2 regions of the Aerococcus sp. 150760013-2 genome follow, and region 2 is predicted to be linked to the other one. Evidence: predicted binding sites of a transcription regulator. Region 2 holds the regulator's gene; the other holds the start of a gene.
What was found. The regulator NrdR, encoded in region 2, represses ribonucleotide reductase genes. The targets are predictions, from matches to a motif close to ACACNATATATNGTGT.

Region 1: nrdH (glutaredoxin-like protein NrdH) is a predicted target of NrdR. The motif match lies at 6,553-6,568, and genes of this name have one in related genera.

What each region holds. Positions count from the first base shown of each region.
Region 1 covers NZ_JBSEYI010000001.1:53,105-64,026, reverse strand. The annotation lists gene ACUW85_RS00315 (PTS fructose transporter subunit IIABC) at 1-1,119, opposite strand, end outside; gene pfkB (1-phosphofructokinase) at 1,150-2,067, opposite strand; gene ACUW85_RS00305 (DeoR/GlpR family DNA-binding transcription regulator) at 2,064-2,834, opposite strand; gene ACUW85_RS00300 (NUDIX hydrolase) at 3,011-3,481, opposite strand; gene ACUW85_RS00295 (NAD(P)H-hydrate dehydratase) at 3,507-4,397, opposite strand; gene gdhA (NADP-specific glutamate dehydrogenase) at 4,520-5,863, opposite strand; gene ACUW85_RS00285 (hypothetical protein) at 6,027-6,239, opposite strand; gene nrdH (glutaredoxin-like protein NrdH) at 6,616-6,837, shown strand; gene ACUW85_RS00275 (ABC transporter ATP-binding protein) at 6,953-7,753, opposite strand; gene ACUW85_RS00270 (ABC transporter permease) at 7,753-8,643, opposite strand; gene trpX (tryptophan ABC transporter substrate-binding protein) at 8,656-9,723, opposite strand; gene ACUW85_RS00260 (NFACT RNA binding domain-containing protein) at 10,155-10,922, shown strand, end outside.
Region 2 covers NZ_JBSEYI010000002.1:14,162-25,083, reverse strand. The annotation lists gene thrS (threonine--tRNA ligase) at 91-2,019, opposite strand; gene ACUW85_RS01350 (Asp23/Gls24 family envelope stress response protein) at 2,447-2,899, opposite strand; gene ACUW85_RS01345 (DUF2273 domain-containing protein) at 2,994-3,200, opposite strand; gene amaP (alkaline shock response membrane anchor protein AmaP) at 3,245-3,817, opposite strand; gene dnaI (primosomal protein DnaI) at 3,927-4,871, opposite strand; gene ACUW85_RS01330 (DnaD domain protein) at 4,874-6,424, opposite strand; gene nrdR (transcriptional regulator NrdR) at 6,447-6,959, opposite strand; gene coaE (dephospho-CoA kinase) at 7,039-7,647, opposite strand; gene mutM (DNA-formamidopyrimidine glycosylase) at 7,666-8,520, opposite strand; gene polA (DNA polymerase I) at 8,693-10,922, opposite strand, start outside.

The DNA of each region.
Region 1 (10,922 bases), on a different contig from region 2:
TTGACCACCGATAGATTTAGCGATATTACCAGCAAATACTGGAATTAGGAAAGCAAAGGCTGCAGAACCGATACCATTGAAACCTAAGAATAAGGCAGATTCGCTACCGGCAAATCGTTCAATTAAGAATGAAATGGCAATAATAATACCACCAGCGATAACGAATGGTAACATTGCTGAGATACCGTTCATTAAGTCTTTGTATAATGACTTGAAGTTGAAACGACCTGAACCTGCACCGTCTTCACTTGAAGCATCATCTTCGTCTTGACGGTTAGTTGTGTAAACTGGTGCGTCGCCAGATAAAGCTAAATTAATCAATTCTTCAGTTTTGTTGATACCGTCAGCAACTGGACGTTCAACCACTTTTTTACCGTTGAAACGACCCATTGGGACATTTTTACTTACCGCAACAATGATTCCGTCAGCTTTGTCGATGTCTTCTTTAGTTAAACCATGTTTAACGCCTTCAGATCCACGTGTTTCAACTTTAATTTGTACGCCTAGTTCTTTTGCTTTTTTCTTCAAAGCATCTTCAGCCATATAAGTGTGGGCAATACCAGTTGGACAAGCAGTTACCGCAATGATATATGGTTGCTTTTCGTCAACGTCAGCTGCAGAAACATCAGTAGAAGATTCTTCTTCTTTGTTTTCTGCGTCTAATTGTGCTTGTGCTAAGTTTAAAATTCCTGTAACAGCTGCAGTATCTTGGGCACCTTTTAAAGCAGCAATGAAGTCTTCGTTCATTAGTAACTTAGAAAGTTCAGCAAGTACTTGTAAATGCGTGTCCGCAGAGCCACCTTCAGCAGCGATCATAAAGAACAATTCAGCTGGTTGGCCATCTAAAGATTCGAAGTCTAAACCGCCTTGTTTTTTAGCAAATACAACTGAAGTTTTGGTAACTGCTTCATTTTTCGCGTGAGGCATAGCGATACCATTACCTAAACCAGTACTCATAGTATCTTCACGTTTTTGGATGTCTGAACGGAAACTATCAAAGTCGCTCACTGCCCCAGTATCCACTAATTTCTGCGCCATCTCGTCTAAAATAGCGGCTTTGTTATCTGCCTTTACATCAAGAATCATTAACTCTTCACGTAAAATATCCGTAATTTTCATATCTATCTCCTTCATTTACGATTGTATACCTTATTTATGTAAAAATGATAGACCCACTGCTCCGTTTAAAGCATCAATGTCTTGCTTCTCTGCCAAGTCTTCTTTAAATGCTGTGGCACTCCCACTTTGTACCGCTAGCACAAAGGCTTGAGAAGCTGGTAAACCTTGTTGTAATCCAGCAACAAATCCGGCAATCATTGAGTCACCAGACCCAACTGTATTGATGACTTTACCTTGAGGTGCATCAGCCTTAACAATACGCTCTTTGTCAATAAATAAGGCACCGTCACCACCTAGTGATACAACGACGTTTTCTGCACCTAATTCTTGTAACTTCTTACCATATAAAACAACGTCATCTAGTGAATTGATTTCAACACCAAATAAGTCACCTAACTCATCCTGGTTTGGTTTGACTAAAAGTGGTGCCATTGGTAAGGCTTCGATTAATTCTTGGCTTGCTGTGTCAAAGATGAATGGAATACCGCGTTCTTTCAATAAGCTAATTAAGCTTAAATAGAAATCTTCTGGTAACCCTTGTGCTTTACTACCTGAAAGGACTATCAAGTCTTCTGAAGTCATCATCTGAATTTGTTGGCGCAATTGGTTAATCGCCTCTTCATCAATGACAGGGCCTGCACCGTTAATTTCTGTTTCATTTTTTCCTTTAGTCTTCACATTGATACGCGTTGGACTAGAAATTTCGATAAATTGAGTAGATGACCCTTCTTTTTCCAACCATTCGCGTATAAAGTCCCCTGAGAAACCACCTACAAAACCTAAGGCAATATTGGGTACTTCAAATTGGTTTAGGATTCGGGATACATTAATCCCTTTCCCACCTGGTAACATCTGTTCACGCGTTGATCTATTCGTCTTCCCTGTTTGGATCTCATCAATGTACATTAAGTAATCGATTGATGGATTTAACGTTAGTGTATAAATCAATTGTTTACCTCCTTTATTTTATATACTTGAGTAAAATCTTCTTTTGCATGTCGGTCTTTAAAAATATTTGTAACGACTTGAAATTCACAATTTAAGGTTACCGTGATTGGATAAGTTTTCTCAAACTTACTTTGGTCAATCATGACATGAACGTCTATACTTTGATAGGCTGCTTGCTCTTTCAAAAAGGCTTCCGCTTCGTCAGTTGTCGTCAGTCCATCATTTAAATCGATCCCATTCATTCCTAAAAACACATGGTGAAAATGGTATTTCTTTAATTGCTTATGAGCGCTTTGACCAACAATTGCTTGGGTATTACCCCGTAAGGTGCCCCCTAATAATTGGATATTCAAGCCTTTACCAGCTGCAACAATCGCTTGATTGACACCATTCGTGATGATATTTAATTGCATGTCTGGTGTGATGAAATCAAGCATTAGTAAAGAAGTTGTACCGGCATCTAGATAAATAGTTTCGCCTTTATCTATCAGACTCACTGCATATTGGGCAATCATTCGCTTCTCATTTGCATTATCGAGTACCTTGTCACTAAATCGGGGTTCTTCTCCAATTACAGGATTAGCACCCTTCTTCAACTTGGCACCACCATGAACGCGAATTAAGAGTCCTTCATCTTCCAGACTATCTAAATCACGACGCAAGGTTGACTCGCTGGCACCAGTCATGGTGACTAAGGTCTGCAAATCGACCATATGGTGCTGGTTTAAGTAATCTAAGATGATGGTTTTTCGTTCTTCTAATAACACCTTTTTCGAACTCCTTTCATGTAAATATTTTGTAAAGGAGATGCAAACGCTTACTCGATACCACAACCATTATACACGCAAAAACATTCAGAATCAATCATTTTCTTTCAAAATAAAAAAGAGAATAGCAAAATTCATGTCCTCTTCCATAAAAAATGCTTTTTTATGACCGCCTTTTACGCAAATCCTTCTTCTGAATAAAATGGTGGCTGCCCCAAATGTTGGATGGCGTGGTAACGATTTTGGACGATTTCATCCGCCATAGCCGGTAAATCGGACAAGTTCACCCATTTTAAATCATCATGTTTATCGGTTTCCATAATTTGCGGGGTACCCACAAATCGATTGCTCGTCAGATAAATATTATAGTAAGTAGTTTCATCATCTACACGTAGGTGGGTTAGACCCACAAATTCTAAATCGTCTGCCTGAATTTGAATGCCCAATTCTTCATAGACTTCTCGAACCATGGCTTGGCGTACCGTTTCCTGCGCTTCAACATGTCCAGATATACAATCCCACACATTCGCTAACATTTCCGTTTGCCCTCTGTGTTGTAACAGGACTTGCTTTTTTCCATCCAATTCCCGGGTTAAAATTAATATGCCCGCTGAAGGGTTATTATATCGCGATTTCCTACTTGCCATTTCATCACACTTTCTAACTGTACTTTTAAATTTCTTTCTTTGAGATTTCTTTCATTGCATATGGAATTTGTTTGCTAATTTGACTAGGTAGGACGACGTAATGGTATTCATACTGCTGGTCACCAATGTAGGAATGTAAGAAAACCGCCAGCTTAACTGCATCTGCAGTTTTGTTTAATTGACCTGCTAAACCAGCAATCATCCCCGCTAGCGTGTCACCCATACCGCCAGTTGCCATGCCAGGATTACCACCAGGATTTCGGTAACTTACCGGCTCATTTGGCACATAAATTTCCGTTGATGACCCTTTTAATACTAGGATAGTACCCGCTTGGTCTACCCAATTTTGAATACCCTCTTGGTCGTCGGCCCGGACTTTTCCTGCAGTTAGTCTACGCCATTCTCCTTGATGGGGTGTCAAAATGATTTCATGTTGATTATCAGGGGAAAGTAATTCTTGGATTTTCTTATCCTCATCTTCTGCCAAATCTGCCGCCAGTAAATTTAAAGCATCTGCGTCCAAGATGATCTTCAATGAGCGTTTAGAGGATGCAATTGTGGTTTTGATTAGCTTCCATAAGTCCAGATTATCCATCCCAAATCCGGGTCCAACCAACAATATATCCACTTTCTCAATCATCTTCTTGACAGCAAACACATCCGTCCAATCGATAATCATGGCTTCCGGCAAAACAGTATGGATAGCGGGCAAGTTAGCTGAATCAGTTGCAATCGTGGTTAAACCTGCCCCCGAATTGACTGTAGCCATGGTCGCCAATTGGGCAGCTCCACCCATGGCATGGTTCCCCGCAATAATCAGGACATGACCAAACAGGTTTTTATAGGCGTCCTCGTCACGAACTGGTATAAGTCTTTTAACAGCCGTTAAATTCAAATCAACCTTTGATAATGTCACAAACTTCACCCCTTTTCTTTCATTCTAGCACTAGTAAAAGAATATGCCTAACCCTTTACACGCAAAAAGGTTGACCATATTAGCCAACCTCTCGCTTACACATCGTGTGTAATGTATTTGAATTATACTAAACCTTGAGAAATCATTGCGTCTGCAACTTTTTTGAAACCAGCAATATTTGCACCGGCAATTAAGTTATCTTCTTTACCGTATGTGCTTGCAGCTTCTTTCGATTCGCTGAAAATATTTTTCATGATATCTTGTAACATGCCGTCAACTTCTTCAAATGTCCAACTTTGACGTTGGCTATTTTGTGCCATTTCTAGTGCTGAAACTGCTACACCACCGGCATTGGCAGCTTTCGCTGGTCCAACGTAAACATCATTTGCTAATAACGTTTCTGTTGCTGGTGCATCTAAAGGCATGTTAGCACCTTCAGAAATGAATTTCACGCCATTTTTAACTAATTGATCAGCTTGTGGTTTTTTCACTTCATTTTGTGTTGCTGCCGGGATTGCTAAGTCAGCTGCAATTTCGTGGTCCCAAACAGAACCTTCAAAGTAGCTTGCTGTAGATTTAGCTTCTGCATATGCAGTTAAACGTTCACGGCGAACTTCTTTTACATCACGTAAAAGGGCTACGTCGATACCAGTCTCATCGATGATGTAACCTGTTGAATCTGATACTGAAATCGCTGTACCGCCAAGTTCTTGAAGTTTTTCAGCAGCGTAGATAGCTACGTTACCCGCACCAGAAATAATCGCGCGTTTACCTTCAATTGTATCGTTTTTAGCTTTTAACATCTCGTTTAAGAAGTATACAGCACCGTATCCAGTTGCTTCAGTACGTGCTAATGATCCACCATATAATAATGGTTTACCAGTTAAGACACCATTTTCAAAGCCACGTAATTTTTTGTATTGGCCGAATAAAAAGCCAATCTCACGTCCACCAACACCGATATCACCGGCTGGTACATCTTTATCTGGACCGATATATTTTTGTAATTCCGTCATAAAGCTTTGGCAGAATCGCATAATCTCGTTGTCTGACTTACCTTTTGGATCAAAGTCAGCACCACCTTTACCACCACCGATTGGTTGGCCGGTAAGTGAATTTTTAAAGATTTGTTCAAAACCTAAGAATTTTAAGATACTTTGGTTTACTGTAGGATGGAAACGAAGCCCACCTTTATAAGGTCCTAGCGCTGAGTTAAATTGTACTCGGTAACCAGTATTTACTTGAGCATTTCCTTGATCGTCTGTCCAAGGAACACGGAAAGAAATGATTCTTTCTGGAATCGCTAGAACTTGTAGAATGTTTTTTTCTACATATTCAGGATGCTCTTCAATTACTGGCGCAACAGAATCTAAGAATTCGTCTAAAACTTGGATGAATTCTGGTTCAGCTTCGTATTGCTTGTGCCATTTTTCTTGAGTGACCTTAATATATTCTTGTGCATTCATGTTAATTCCTACTTTCTGTTCTTAATTATTACAATATAATGAGAACAGTACTTATTATATACAAAATCGCCAAAGAAGAAAAGTTTTTTATGACAAAATGATAAACAGTTTTACACGGAATTTTGAAAGTACCGTCTATTACGTTAGATTATCTGTCATTACCCTACTCCGCTGTCTGAATATCGGCCCATCTATAGTTGATATATGATTGACCTGGTCGGTTGATATCAGATACTTGTGGATTTTCTAAAATTGCTTGATAGGACTGATACACTGGAATTTGAACAGCATGGTCATCTAAACCAGTTTTTTCAAGGTTAATCGGTGTTTCCCATCTAGCACTTGCGTCACGGGCTTGCGCGCGGCTTTGGGCCACCAATTCATCCAATTGGTCATATTGGTAATTTCCTCGAGTTATAGTAGAATCAAACCGTTCTAAATAGTTGATTTTGATTCATTATAAAATCGTCCCCCTTGTTTTCAAGTTACAAGTGACAAAGGCCTTTATTTTTGGTAGAATTTGAACTTGGTTGTTTCGATCATTAATAATGAATGAAGTACCAAATTTGCACTTCTAAATCCTCATTAAATTTTGATAGATTTGGAAATTCCCATACATCAAGCTTTTAGAACGAGTTACATTTTTTGCTAAAAGAATTTAAGCTAAACAACTTGACTCAGGACTATAAACCCTATATATTGTGTTCATAAGATAAATCACAACTACATGTGGCATATTTAGGGGGATAATAATGGTAACTGTATATACAAAACCAAATTGCATGCAATGCAATTTCACAAAAAAATATTTAACTGAAAAAGAAATCGAATTTCAAACAATCGATATTACAGAATCAGAAGAAGCATTAGCTGAAGTTAAAGGCATGGGCTTCCAATCTGTACCTGTAATCGTTGCTGAAAACGAAGAAGCTTTCTACGGTTTCCAACCAGACCGTTTAGCAAAATTAGTTTAATCAAATTAAATGAAACGACTGAAGGATAAGCTTCAGTCATTTTTATAAAAAAAAGCGTCACGCCCTTTTCCTCATCATCATGATTAAGGATTTGGACTGTGACGCTTTTATTTGGTTAAATAGAACTTTCTTGTTCTTGATAGTCTGATTCAGCCAAGTCAGCCATGATTTGGTATAAATCACCTGCTGTTAACTGGTCTTTTTCTTCTTTACTAAAATCTTTAATGATTTTACCGTGGTGTAAAAGAATCATCCGGTTACCATATAGTAAGGCATCTTGTAGGTTATGAGTAATCATTAAGGCTGTTAGGTTATGGTCTTTTACTTGGTCAGATGAAATTTCTAGAATACGTTTAGATGTCTTTGCGTCTAAAGCTGCTGTATGTTCATCTAATAGTAAAATTTCTGGTTTAGTGATAGTTGCCATCAATAAGGCAATCGCTTGTCTTTGCCCTCCGGATAATAAGCCGATTTCAGCATCCAATCGATTTTCTAAGCCTAAATGCAATTGGCTTAATGCCTCTTGGAATTGTTTGCGGTTGTCCTCTTTAATAGCTAAACCTAGACCTCGTTTTTGACCGCGTTTCAAAGCTAATGATAAGTTTTCTTCAACGGTCATACGTGGTGCTGTCCCCATTGACGGGTTTTGGAATACACGGGAAACAAATTTAGCCCGGTCCTCTTCAGCAAGACGACTAATATCTTTATCGTTTAAAGTGATGGCACCGGAGTCTAACAGGAAGGTGCCGGCAATGGCGTTCAATAGGGTTGATTTCCCTGCCCCGTTACCCCCAACAATGGTAATGAAGTCGCCCTTCTCTACTGTTAATGATAAGTCATCTAGGGCTGCAAAGGCATCCGGTGTTCGTTTGTTAAATACTTTTCTCGCTTGGTTAATTTCTAATAAGGTCGTCATTATTTAGCCACCTTTCTGTATTCACGGTAGTCAGCCACTTTATTTTGAATGGTTGGAACTGCCAGACATAAAGCAACGATAATTGCTGAGAATAGACGGAAGTCATTCGCTTCAAAGTTCATCATTAAGACAATCGTTAATAGTAAACGGTAAATAATTGAACCAACTAGGATTGTGATAAAACGAACCCCTAATTTCACATTGCGGAATAGGACTTCCCCGATAATAATAGAAGCTAAACCGATAACAACAGTACCAACACCCATTTGAATATCAGCATAGCCGTTATCACTAGAGACAATATAACCTGACACAGCAATCAATCCATTGGCTAGCATGTAACCAAGCATAGTCATTTCTGACGTTTCAATCCCTAGTGATTTAGCCATTTGCATGTTATCACCTGTTGCAATCAAAGCTTGCCCCATTTCTGTTTTAAAGAAGTAAGTTAACAGGAAAATAATAGCTGCCACAACGATTAAACCAATCACAATGGTATCTACATTACGTGGCAAGGATGAACCAGCAATCGCGTTTTTTAAAGTCGTCACCGTTGATAATGACATGTTGGCCTTACCCATGATTTTCAAGTTGATTGAGTAAATCCCTGTCATGGTAATAATCCCTGCTAATAACGGATTAATTTTCAAGCGGGTTACTAAAAACCCTGTAATAGCACCTGCAGCCATACCTGCTAAAAATGAAATCAACAATGTCGTAAAAGGATCAATATTAAAGTAAAGCATTTGGGCACCAATGGCACCACCCAATACAAACGACCCTTCAGTTGTCATATCCGGTGCATTTAAAATTCTAAAAGTAATATAGATTCCAAGACCCATTACAGCCCAGATTGTCCCTTGAGAAAAAGCACTAATTATCATGTCCATATGGTCCCCTCCTTATTCGCCAACTAATTCAGCGTATTCGTCACTGTTAACATCAATTGCCGCATCAATCAATTCTTCTGGTAGTTCAAAGCCCAATTCTTCAGCTTTAGGTGTATTGATGTAGGTATCTGTTTTGTCATTATAGATAATTGGATAAGTTGCTGTATCTGCGCCTTCAATGACATCTGCTACTACTGTCGCTGTATCTAAACCGAATTGATATTGGTTGATACCAACTGTCGCTAACCCACCGTCAGCAACCATAGCGTCTACTACTGGAATAACTGGAATGCCGTTTGCATCTGTTACTTGAATTAAGGTATCCATAGCACTAGCAATTGTATTGTCATTTGGTACCCAGATAACATCCACTTGGCCAGCCAATTGTTCAGCAACTGATGCTAGGTCATTTGTTGAAGTAATGGTAGATTCTACTACGTTCAATCCTCTTGATTCAGCTTCAGCCTTGGCTTCACTAACCGTTTTGGTTACATTCGATTCTGAAGAATTGTAAATAATGCCGACATTTTCCATATCTGGTAAAATTTCTTGCATTAAATCAAATTGTTCTGCAACTGGTGCCATATCTGTAACCCCTGTTACATTAGCCCCTGGTTTTTCATCAGAAGCGATAAAACCGTTGTTAGCTGGGTCTGATACCGCAGATAAGATTACCGGACGATCGCCGTTAGCAGCATTGGCTAAAGCTTGAGCAGCTGGCGTTGCGATGCCGACTAAAATATCTGCATTTTCAGCAAGAAAAGCATTCGCAATCATGGCTAAATCAGATTGGTTTCCTTGGCCATTTTGGTAGTCAATTGTGATGTTTTCACCATCTACATAGCCACGCTCAGCCATGCCATCATAGAAACCATCTTTAATTTGGTCTAATGAAGGATGTTGGATAAATTGTAATAAACCGATAGTGATGTCTTCTTCTGTTTCCACTAATTGAGATTTATCCACCTCTTGACCTGTAGCTTCTAGCCCTTCTCGTTTTGCAATAAGGGTTGGCATTGCTAGATATAATGCAAAAAGGGCAAGCACTAATACCGCACCCATACTTGAAATTTTCTTCATGTCTTTCCTCCTAATTTTGACAATAAAAAACGCCCCACTCTAAACTGTAGGACGCTGGGTCCCACATAGTTGATTGATAAATCATTACTATCATGTCTATGTGGGGGTTATTTTGAAAGGCTCAAATTTTGTCTCCACATAAATACAGTCCAGAAAACTGAAGTTGTATCTATGCGCACTCGTGCAGATACAACTAATTCATGTGGCTTTGCCAGTATTTCATTGTTTGCACAGCAGTTAACATTTGAGTGGCTCCCTTCGTCTTTGATATCTCATTAAACAAATATTAACAAATCATGAGAAAAATGACAAGCATAATATCTGGAATATGAGCATTTTTGCCTAGAAAAAATCTTGTCAGCGAAAAATCGCAACTTTTGCTAAAATCGCCAATATCCCTTATAATGAAACGCTAGGAAGGTGGTGCTTACATGTCATTTGACGGTATGTTTACCCATGCACTGATTAAAGAATTAAACACAACATTTGCGGGCGGACGCATTCATAAAATCCAACAGCCATACGATATGGAGTTGGTCTTAACAATTCGCGCAAATCGCAAAAACCACAAATTATTGATTTCAGCCCATCCAAGTTTTGGGCGTATCCAAGTCACAGAACAAGCTTATAATAACCCAGAAACCCCACCAAACTTTACTATGGTATTGCGTAAGTATGTTGAAGGGAACATTATTGATAGCATTGAACAGTACGACAATGATCGGATTATCCTCTTCAATTTAACTAGACGAGATGAATTAGGCGACGCTAGCCAGCAACAATTGATTGTTGAAATTATGGGTCGTCATTCAAATATCTTTTTATTAGATAAGGATAAAAAGATTATCGATGCCATCAAACATGTGCCCATGTACCAAAATACTTTTAGAACGATCCTACCTGGGGCGACTTACCAACTGCCCCCAATCCAAAACCAGGTTAATCCCTTTAAGGTTGGCGAAAACTTTGAATCCGACAAGTCCTTAATGACAGCTAAATTCTTACAGAGTCAACTTATGGGATTAGGTCGTGATTCAGCAATTGAATTGGCAAGCTTAATTGAAAAAGATAGTCGTAAACCTTATCAAGTGATTCAAGACTTCTGTGCGGACTTTGAAAATCCAAATCCAACCTTAGTGGTCCAAGATGATAAGCAACATTTCTTAGTCTTCCCTTACACAACAATTTCAGGGGAAGAA
Region 2 (10,922 bases):
ACTGCGTTTCAGATGAAGTTATAGCTGACTGTGTCATCTACTGTCTTCATCTTCCAACGGTTCCTTTCTTAGCGTCGGGGCTCGCACCCTTTATTTATATTCTTTGATGTCTTGTTCTAATTGCGCTAAGAATTCATCAAACGGCATTGATAGTGTTTCTTTTGAACCATAGCGACGTACTGTTACTGTGTTTTCAGCGATTTCGTTGTCACCAAATACCAATTGGTATGGAATTTTAAGGGTTTGTGCTTCACGAATCTTGTAACCCATTTTTTCGTTACGATTATCCACTTCAACACGCATACCAGCAGCCTTCATTCGACGACGGATTTCTTCAACATGGTCACCATGTGCGTCATCGTTAACTGGGATTAATTTCGCTTGAACTGGTGCTAACCAAGTTGGGAAGGCACCTTTGTATTCTTCGATTAGGTAAGCTACGAAACGCTCCATTGTTGAAACGACACCACGGTGGATAACCACTGGACGGTGCGTATCTTGACCGTCTTGGCCAACGTAAGTTAGGTCAAAGCGTTCTGGTAATAAGAAGTCTAATTGAACAGTAGACATTGTTTCTTCGTTACCTAAAGCAGTTTTCATTTGAACATCTAATTTAGGTCCATAGAACGCTGCTTCACCAATGGCTTCAAAATATTCTAAACCTAAGTCATCCATTGTTTCTTTTAGCATTGCTTGTGCTTTTTCCCACATTTCGTCATCATCAAAGTATTTATCCGTATTCTCTGGATCACGGTAAGATAAACGGAAGCGGTAGTCTGTAATATTAAAGTCATCATAGACTTGTTTGATTAATTGCAGTACTCGCGTAAATTCTTCTTTGATTTGGTCTGGACGTACAAAGATATGCGCATCATTTAAAGTCATTTCACGTACACGTTGTAAACCAGATAAAGCGCCTGACTTTTCATAACGGTGCATCATACCTAATTCCGCAATCCGAATTGGGAATTCACGATAAGAGTGAATATCATTTTTATAAACCATCATGTGATGTGGGCAGTTCATTGGACGTAAAACTAATTGTTCACCGTCACCCATATCCATTGGTGGGTACATATCTTCATGGTAGTGGTCCCAGTGTCCAGAAGTTTTATAAAATTCAACATCTGCCATAATTGGTGTATACACATGCTCATAACCTAGTGATTCTTCTTTATCAACGATGTAACGTTCGATAATACGACGAACAGTTGCACCTTTTGGTAACCAGAACGGTAAACCAGAACCAACTTCAGGATTTACCATGAAGATATCTAATTCTTTTCCTAATTTACGATGGTCACGTTCTTTAGCTTCCTCACGTTGTTTGATGAATTCTTTCAAGTCACGTTTCTCGAAGAATGCTGTACCGTAAACACGTTGCATCATTTTGTTATCTGAGTTACCTCTCCAGTATGCACCGGCAACAGATAATAGTTTGAATTCTTTAATGTAACCAGTTGATGGTACATGGATTCCACGACAAAGGTCAGTGAATTCACCTTGTGAGTATACTGTTAACGTTTCATCTTCTGGTAAATCTGCGATGATTTCCAATTTATATTCATCATCCGCAAAGATTTCATTTGCTTCAACACGTGTCACTTCACGACGTTCAATTGGATAATTCTCTTTTACAATTTTAGCCATTTCAGCTTCAATTACTGGTAGATCTTCTTCAGTAATTTGTTTTTCTTGGTCCGTATCATAATAATAGCCTGTTTCAATGGCTGGACCGACACCAAATTTAATGCCTGGATACAAACGTTTCATCGCTTGTGCCATCAAATGAGCAGTTGAGTGACGTAAGATACCTAAAGCATCTTCATGTTTAGGGTCAACGATTTCAATCGCGCCACCTTCATTAATTGGGGCATTTAAGTCCACCAATTCACCGTCAATTTTAGCCGCTAATGCGCGTTTTGCTAATGAGTTACTAATTGATGCAGCAACGTCACGACCAGTCACACCTGCATCGAATGATTTTTTAGCCCCATCTGGGAATACTAAGTCAATCATGTTTTTCCTCCTTTTTCCTTTTGAAAAATAAAAAAGCCCCATCCTAGCCTAAAAGACTAGAATGGGACGCTAATAAACAATATGCGTGGTTCCACCCAAGTTCGATAATGTATGCAGGGCATACCTTATCCTCAATTGCTGATAATGGGGGCAACCCGTACACCTTATCACATGTGCATAATGCCATCTGTTTCGGTGCTATCTAAAGAGTGGTTCGCTATATGATCTTGCAAGTTTCTCACTAACCAACTTGTCCCTAATGTCCAATCCTAAAGCTTGTCTCTTATCATCGATATAGTTATCTGATTTCAAAATAAGTATAAGCATCGAGCCTATAATTGTCAAACAAAATTCATAAGAAACCGTTTCACATAGGCGATTTCAAAGAAAAAGAGACGAGTGTAAATTCGCCTCCTGTAGGTGAAAATTATTGTACGCGTGAACCGTCAGTGTATTGACCACTTTGGTTTGCTTGACGACGTTGTTGCTCAGCTGCACGTTTTTGTTCATTTTGGTCACGTTCATACTCAGCTCGTGTTAACACGTCGTTTACGTTCATGTTCACTTCAACAACCGTTAAACCGGTCATTTGTTGAACGTTTTCTTTCACTGCTTTAGTCACTTTGTCAAAAGCGGCTGGAATATCTTTGCCATATTCAGCAATCACTTCAAGGTCTAAAGCTACTTCTTTTTTACCAACTTCTGCGCTAACACCTTTAGTTTCGTCTTCGCCGTTTGAGAAGAAGTTCATAATTCCTGAAGTAAAGTTGCCTTTTAACTCTAAAATACCATCAATGTTTTGAACTGTATAAAAAGCAATTTTTTCCAATACACGGTTTTCAAAAGTTAAATCATTTGTGTGTTTTACGTTTTCTGACATGTAAAATACCCCATTTCTTTTATTATTAAATTATATAACCAATAAGTTTTAATCATCATAGCAAATTTATCTACTTAACTCAAACGATATGACGCTAAAAATTGAAAAATGAGAACCAGCTTTCTAAGTCAATTTGACCATCAAAATATGCCCCTGCAATGTATCCAATTACTGAGAATACTAGGATAAATAAGGCAGGTCCAAAACCTAACCACATCCACAGTAAACCAAAAATGAAAGCAATCAGTCCGCCAATAATACGATTTCTATATGGATACCAACTACGTGGTGGTTGTTTCATATGCTCTGTGCCCCCTATCAAAATTCGGTCCTATTTGACCAAGATTATCTAACGCGCGCCTGGTTTTGACCGCGACTTTGTTGGCTTACCTGGCTCGCATCATACGGTGCGGCAGATACTTTTACATTTTGAATATTTGTCCCTAAAACGCGTTCTGCACCAAGTCTTGCTTTTTCTTCGATTTGATCAGAAATCGCTTGAACTGCTTGGTTTTTATCTGTAGCGTAATCAACAGTGACTTTAGTATTTTCTGGTTTGCGTCCAAATTTCACTGTCACATTTTTATTAGACGCTTCTTTCACATCTAATAACTCTTGGTGTACCGCATGTACAACTGTATCACGGTTTACTTTCACCTCACCAAAATCATTAGCTACTTTCAAGGTACGTGATTTTGCTGGTGCGACCAATGCCCAAATTAAAGCAACCGCAAAATAAATAAATGCAAGTGCCAATAGCACAATGACCGTATTCACTAATATTTGATTAGACACAATATATTGGTCAACAAAGTCACTTACGTATGGTATTGGATAAATGACTGCAGCTGTTGCCACTACCGCTAATAAAACTAAGAGTGAAAATAGGATTTGAAGGAACTTTCTTAATCCACCCATTCACTCACCTCCTTCATCTAGCTTCTATATATGATATAAGTATAGCTTATCATTTTAAAGTTAAGTGTACAAATATTTTGCTGTGAAAATGGCAATAAAAAAGAAGGTATTAACCGTTACGACGGTCTCTACCTCCAACTGTAATTTCTTCACTTAAATACTTGATTCTTTCCATGATACGAGCTGATTTTGCCACATCTACCCCTTCTCTAGTCGTCGTTAGAAATTCTTCCAACTCAGCCATTGAGAAATTAGAGGTAAAGAAAGTCGATAACTGCTCTTGCATCCGGTATTGCAAAATAACACCCAGCACATCATCGCGGACCCATTCACTATTAGATTCAGCACCAATATCATCTAACACTAGCACTTGCGCCTGCTTGATTTCATTGACTCTTTGGTCAACAGTATTGGTCCGGATACGTGATTTCAGATCTACTAACAATTCCGGGTAATGTACCAAGGTAGATTTGACCCCATGCTCAGCCAAAGTATTTACTAAAGCAGCCAGGATATGGGTTTTCCCAACCCCAAATTGCCCATGTAGGTACAAACCCTTATGATAGGCATTTGGCTTACTGGTATAGGCTGAAATAAATTGTAGACTCTTTTGAATCGCTTCAAATCGGTCTTGATAGTCATCTTTCGTCATCTTTTCAAAAGAAGCTGACCGCAGACTTTTCGGCATAGAGACCATAGTCACCCGCTTGTTCAATTCTTCGGCCTCTTGTTGTTGGATAAAGGCTTCAGTTGGATGATAATCCACATCGATAAAGTTCACGTTCATAATCAAATTTGGCGCATATTGGACGAATTTCTTTTGGCCCAAAGCATCGTTACCATTCTCGCGCGCAAACTCATATAATTTTGAAAATGATTTCTTCACGATTTCATCTTCAAAGGTTAACTGATGTTTGGCAAGAAAAGCCTGGACATCTGGATCACTTTGAACAATGCCTTCGATTTTTGCTTGTCGCTCTTTGAACATGGGGTTGCGGTTGAACTGCTGTTTTAATGAGTCCCCCACATTTTTCATTTGGTTGTTGTCAGCCATACTTACTCACCTTCTTTTTGATTTAATGAATGCAGTAATTGTTGAATTTCTGCTTCTTGCGCACTTAAGGATGCCTTATTTTCTTGCTTGACTGCCGTGTCTTGCTTAGGCCCTTCTTGGTCACCTGCCTTTGGCGCCACCACTGGTTTTTGATATTTATCCTGTCTTGAATCAGGGTCTAACCATTTTGGTTTAACTGACTGCTTCTGCGTCTGATAACGACCTTTAGCCATCCGGTTTTTTTGTCGTTTTTCATAATTTTCAGCACTCTTCTGTTTACGTTGCTTCAAGTATAACATGGCTTCTTCAGGCTCAACCACCTTGTTTTGACGCCAGTCATCAGCAACACTCTCTAGGTATGAGCGCGTCAGCCGGTTCTGTTCCAACTCAATCAAACAGAATTGCACCATTACATTTAAGGTCGCCGGCTGAATTACTTCTGACTGGATTAACTCAGTAATGGCGTTCCCCTCGGACTTAGTGAGATAGCCGCTCTTTTGTTCCTTAATTGATTTGGCAAAGGCAATTGGTGGATAAGACCTAGCCAATTTAGAAAATGACAACTCTTCTTTTGAGAGCCCTTTCCCTAGCCATTGTTGATCAGCTTGATCTGCCTGCTGGCGACCTTTGGCCTCTGAAACTGTAATCCGGTCCGTTAAACCGCTACTAGTCCCTTGTGTAGATGCCTTTGCTGGCTGAACATTGCTTATACCTGTTTGACTGCTCGATTTGTCTAAAGCCAGGCGCTGCAACTTGCGTACGTCAATCGTATTGGTCCTTAGATCAGTCGCTGATAAGGCCAATTCTTTCAAGTCCACCTCATCAAAACCATAGAGTTGATGTAAGGATACAAACATCTCGTTCACTTCAGCTGTAATAGCTTTTTCAGAGATGAATGACGATTGCAGCAACTCTTTTAAGGTGTTCATATCTAAGGTTGAACTAGTGATTGTAGTTGCCTTGGTTTGACTATTTTTAGCTACCAACTTATCCTCAATCTCATCCGAAATGGGATAGTATTGACTTGGTAATCGGTAGACATCTTGGAAAGTAGCAGTCACTTCCGTCCAATCTCCTGATTTCAAGTCTACTGGCATTTTGATTGAAAACTTGTCTAGCATCAATTGATAGCGGTCTTGACCCAACCGGCCCATTAAAAGACTAGACATAATCGGGTCAGAGAAAATGTGCTTAGAATCCAAAGGTGCTTGCAATTGATAAATCGTCGTCACATCATCTTGATTTTGATGACTACTTATTTCAAAAACTTGTAATAAGCCAATTGCTTCAAGTTGCCGTCTGGCCTTCACGTATTGCTCCTTACCAGCCACCATTTGTTCCATCAAATCGAAGTGGCGCAAAGGGATTGAGGCAAAGTCAGACAGTTGAATATTGGCATATAAAGTCTGGTAAAAGGCGTAAGCAGTGCCGCCAATAATGGGTTGGTATAGATGAAGTAGGACTTGCTGGTCAATATCTGAAATCCAGTGGGGTTGGGTAATTTGAACAAGCCCTTTTGGATCTAAATTTTGCCATGGGTATGTCACTGGCATTACCCTCCCTTCTATGAAATATTTAGTCTTCTACATGATCTTGGTTTGATTCTTCAGGTTTCGCATCGCCTTCACCCTGGTCATTCCGCCCTCTTAACCGTTCGATTTCTCTTAGGAAAACAGTCGGATCCTCAAATTGTCGGTATACGCTAGCATAACGAATATAAGCCACTTCATCAATATCTGGTAAAGCCGCCATCAATAATTCCCCAATTTCAGAAGCTGGTACCTCATTTTGGCTACGAGACCGCAGCTCAGATTCAACATCATTGGCTAACTGTTCAAGTTGGTCAGCTGATACAGGACGCTTTTCAGCAGAGCGGATCAGGCCACGCAAAACTTTCTCATGAGAAAACTCTTCTCTAGTTCCGTCACGTTTAACGACTAATAAGGGTGTTCGTTCGATGCGCTCGAAAGTGGTAAAACGGGCGCCACAGTCTAAGCACTCTCGACGTCGACGAATAGAGGTATTATTCTCCGCTGGTCGACTATCAATTACTTTTAAATTGGTTGAAGCACAATTTGGACATTGCATATATTTGACACCTCTGCTTTCAATTTTAATATACTTGAATAATTGCTCGATTTATTATAGCACAAAGGCTATTAAACCACTATTTTAGCGGTTGAAAGCCAGAGATGCCGACCCATGCATCCAATTGTTGTTCAGTATCTGTAATAGACCCCGAATTATCAATCACCACATCCGCCATCATGGCTTTTCGTTCAATGGACATTTGACTAGTCATTCGTTGAAACGCCTCAACTGAAGTTAAGTTATCCCGCTGTATTAACCGGTCTAACTGAATGGTTTCTGACACATAAATAACCATCACCTGGTCACATGCATCCACGAAATCTCCTTCAAATAATAAAGGAATGTCCATGACAATCAGTTCATGTCCTTCCGCTTCATACTTGTTTTTTTGACTGTTTAACCAGTCGCGAATAGGTTGATGTAACAATTCATTCAGCTTCTCTCGTTCCTTATCATCTGAGAAGATAATTTGGCCTAGTTTCTTACGGTCTAAAACCCCATTTGGAAAGACAATATCCTCTCCAAAATGCGCTTTAACCGCTTCTAAGCCTGGTTGTCCTGGTTCAACAACCACCCGCGCCCCGTAATCTGCATCGATGACTGGAAACCCGGCTTTCTTAAAAAATTTACTTGCTGTTGATTTACCTGTGGCAATACTGCCGGTTAGTCCTAAAATATGACTCATAGTGCCTCCGTTCTACGTTTAAATAGATGATGTAATGTATTTCACTGCAAGGTGAATGCGCTGGCAATGTGGACAAAAATGCGTCCCTCTTTTAACCACGCTAATTTTCTCAATCTCAGTGCCGCATCGTGGACAGGGTTGGCCCTTTTTCCCATAGACCTTTAAATAATCGGCAAAACGACCATTCTCACCAAAGGTATTGGTATAGGTTCGAATCGTTGTCCCACCAACTTCAATGGCTGACGCCATAATCCTACGACTCTCAGAAATAATGGTTTGTATTTCCTCGTCGTATAATGATCTAGCGTTTTGTTCAGGGTGGATTTTCGCTGCAAATAAGATTTCATCTGCATAAATATTGCCAATTCCCGCAATAACCCCTTGGTCTAACAACACTGCCTTGATGGGTCTGGTTGTCTTATCAAAACGCTTTTGCAGATAGTCAACAGTTAAATCTTTTGGCTCAGGACCTAATTTCAACTTGGCAATTTCCGCTTCAGTATCCGCCTTTTCAACCATATGAATCCGGCCAAACTTCCGAACATCTCGGTAACGAAGGTCATGACCGTCAGTCAGATGACAAATAACATGGGTATATTGGTCTACCGGGCTATCCGTTGGCTCATATAGGTATTTGCCTTCCATCCGTAAATGGGCAACCCATGTTACATCAGTCCAATAGAAAAGTAAAAATTTTCCTACTCGACCTACTTTCTCTAATTGCTGGCCTGGCATCCGGCTCTCAAAGGCCTCCACGCCACCTTCTGCTTGAATAATTCTTGGCCAAGTCACTGTCACAGACGATACTGTCTTACCAATAACAATTTCTTCTAGACCGCGTCGAACCGTTTCCACTTCGGGCATTTCTGGCATCACTACACCACTTTCTAATTTCTCTTCTTCATACCATTCTAATGCAAAACCTGCCTATTGAAAAGACAAGTAGGAGGTAAAGCTTGCAAGATATCTGTCATCCTTATCCATTTTATTCCATAGGCTAGAAAAGAGGTGCCAGTCTGTTTTAAACTGCACCTCTTTTTATTCATTATTTAGCTTCATACCAAGTTGCACCGTAATTAGATTCAATTTCTAATGGCACATCTAGTTGGGCTGCTGACCCCATGACTTCCGTCACTAATTTTTCTAGTGTATCAATTTCATCTTTCGGCACTTCAAAGACCAACTCATCGTGGATTTGTAACAATAGATTGGCTTGTAACTTATGTTCTTTTAACGCTTCATCCATCTTCACCATGGCTATCTTAATGATATCCGCCGCTGTCCCTTGAATTGGCGTATTCATGGCATTACGTTCAGCAAATGAACGTACGTTAAAGTTCTTCGACTTCAAATCAGGTAGGTAGCGACGACGGTTGAATAGGGTTTCTACATAACCATCTTCTTTGGCTTTCTCTACAACATCCTTCATGTAAGCTTGAACACCTGGATAGTTTTCCAAGTAAGTATCAATAAAGTTCTTAGCTTCTGGGCGAGAGATATTCAAGTTTTGGCTCAAACCATAGTCAGAAATTCCATAGACAATCCCGAAGTTTACCGCCTTGGCATTTCGTCTCATGTTAGACGTCACCTCATCTTTAGCCACATTGTACACTTTCATAGCTGTTGAAGTATGGATATCTTCTTGGTTGTTGAAGGCTTCCTGCATATGCTTGTCACCAGAAATATGGGCTAGCACCCGTAATTCAATTTGTGAGTAGTCACTTGAAAAAATAACCCAGTCTTCGTGACTTGGCACAAAGGCTTTACGAATGCTCCGACCTTCTTCAGAACGAATTGGAATATTTTGTAAGTTTGGATCAGCTGATGATAAACGACCTGTTGATGTTAAGGTTTGTTGGAAACGAGAGTGAATTTTACCATCCTCGTGGATAAACTCTTGTAACCCTTCAACATAAGTCGATTGCAATTTATTCAATTGACGGTAGTTTAAAATCAAGTCGATAATTGGTGCTTGGCCAGCCAATTTTTCCAAAACATCCTGGGCTGTTGAATAACCAGTCTTCGTTTTCTTAATCACCGGTAAGCCCATTTCTTCAAATAGGATAACCCCTAATTGCTTAGGTGAATTCACATTGAATTCGTGGCCTGCTTCTTTCCAGATATTGGCTTCAAGACCGTCAATAATCTCTTGGAATTCAGCCTGCATAGTGACTAATTGTTGTTTATCCACTGAAATCCCTAAAATTTCAAGGTTTGCCAATACTAAAGCCAATGGTAACTCCATTCTTTGGTACAAGTCATCCATTTGGTTGGCTTCTAATTGCGGGCGAATGGTTTCTTGTAAACGTGCGATAATATGCACTTTACGGGCAATATGTTCGTACATGGTTTCAGCTTCTTCAGGAACGCCTCGTTTAGCCCCTTTGCCATAAATAGACTCATCATAAGACAAGTCATCCATATCAAATTCCCGTGCCACTTCAGCTAAGTCGTTAGAGTTATCGCGGGCATGTAATAAATACGACCCAATTAAGACATCATCCACAACCCCTGCAAAGTCGATGCCTACATAGTCCAGCATGACCTTTGTTCGTTTGGCATCAAAGACTACTTTTGTGACTTGCTCATCCGACAACCATGATTTAAATAAATCAGCCTGTAGTAAGCTAGCATCTCCAGTAAAGATTTCACTACCGTTCGTCCATGCAACAGCCACAACCTCTGAATCATGGTAGTTTTTACTCAAGTTTTCAAGGTAAATCGCATACCCATCCGCTGCAGCAACACTTGGGAAATGGTCCACTGTTAAATCCTCAGCAGATGCCACATGGGTATAGGTAACCTCTTCCCAATCTTCTGTCAACAAGTCCGCCTGGTCTGAGTTTTCCAATAAACGAGACATAAAGCCATTAAAGTTCATATCCTTGTAAAATGACATCAGCGGTTCAAGCTGTTTGCCTTTATAAGGTAACTCAGCTAATTCAATTTTCACGGGTGCATCCAGTTCAATCCGCGCCAACTTTTTAGACAGAATCGCATTGTCTTTTTCGTTGATCAGATTTTCTTTACGCTTCGATTTCTTCATATCGTCAATTTGCTCATACATCGCTTCCATTGACCCATATTCATGTAATAATTTTAGGGCTGTCTTTTCACCAATCCCTGATACACCAGGGTAGTTATCTGAAGAATCGCCCATTAACCCCTTCATATCAATGATTTGTTCAGGCGTAATCCCCATATCTTCCATAATCGAAGCTGGCGTATAAGATGCTAATTCAGATACCCCTTTTTTGGTGATATCTACTCGGACA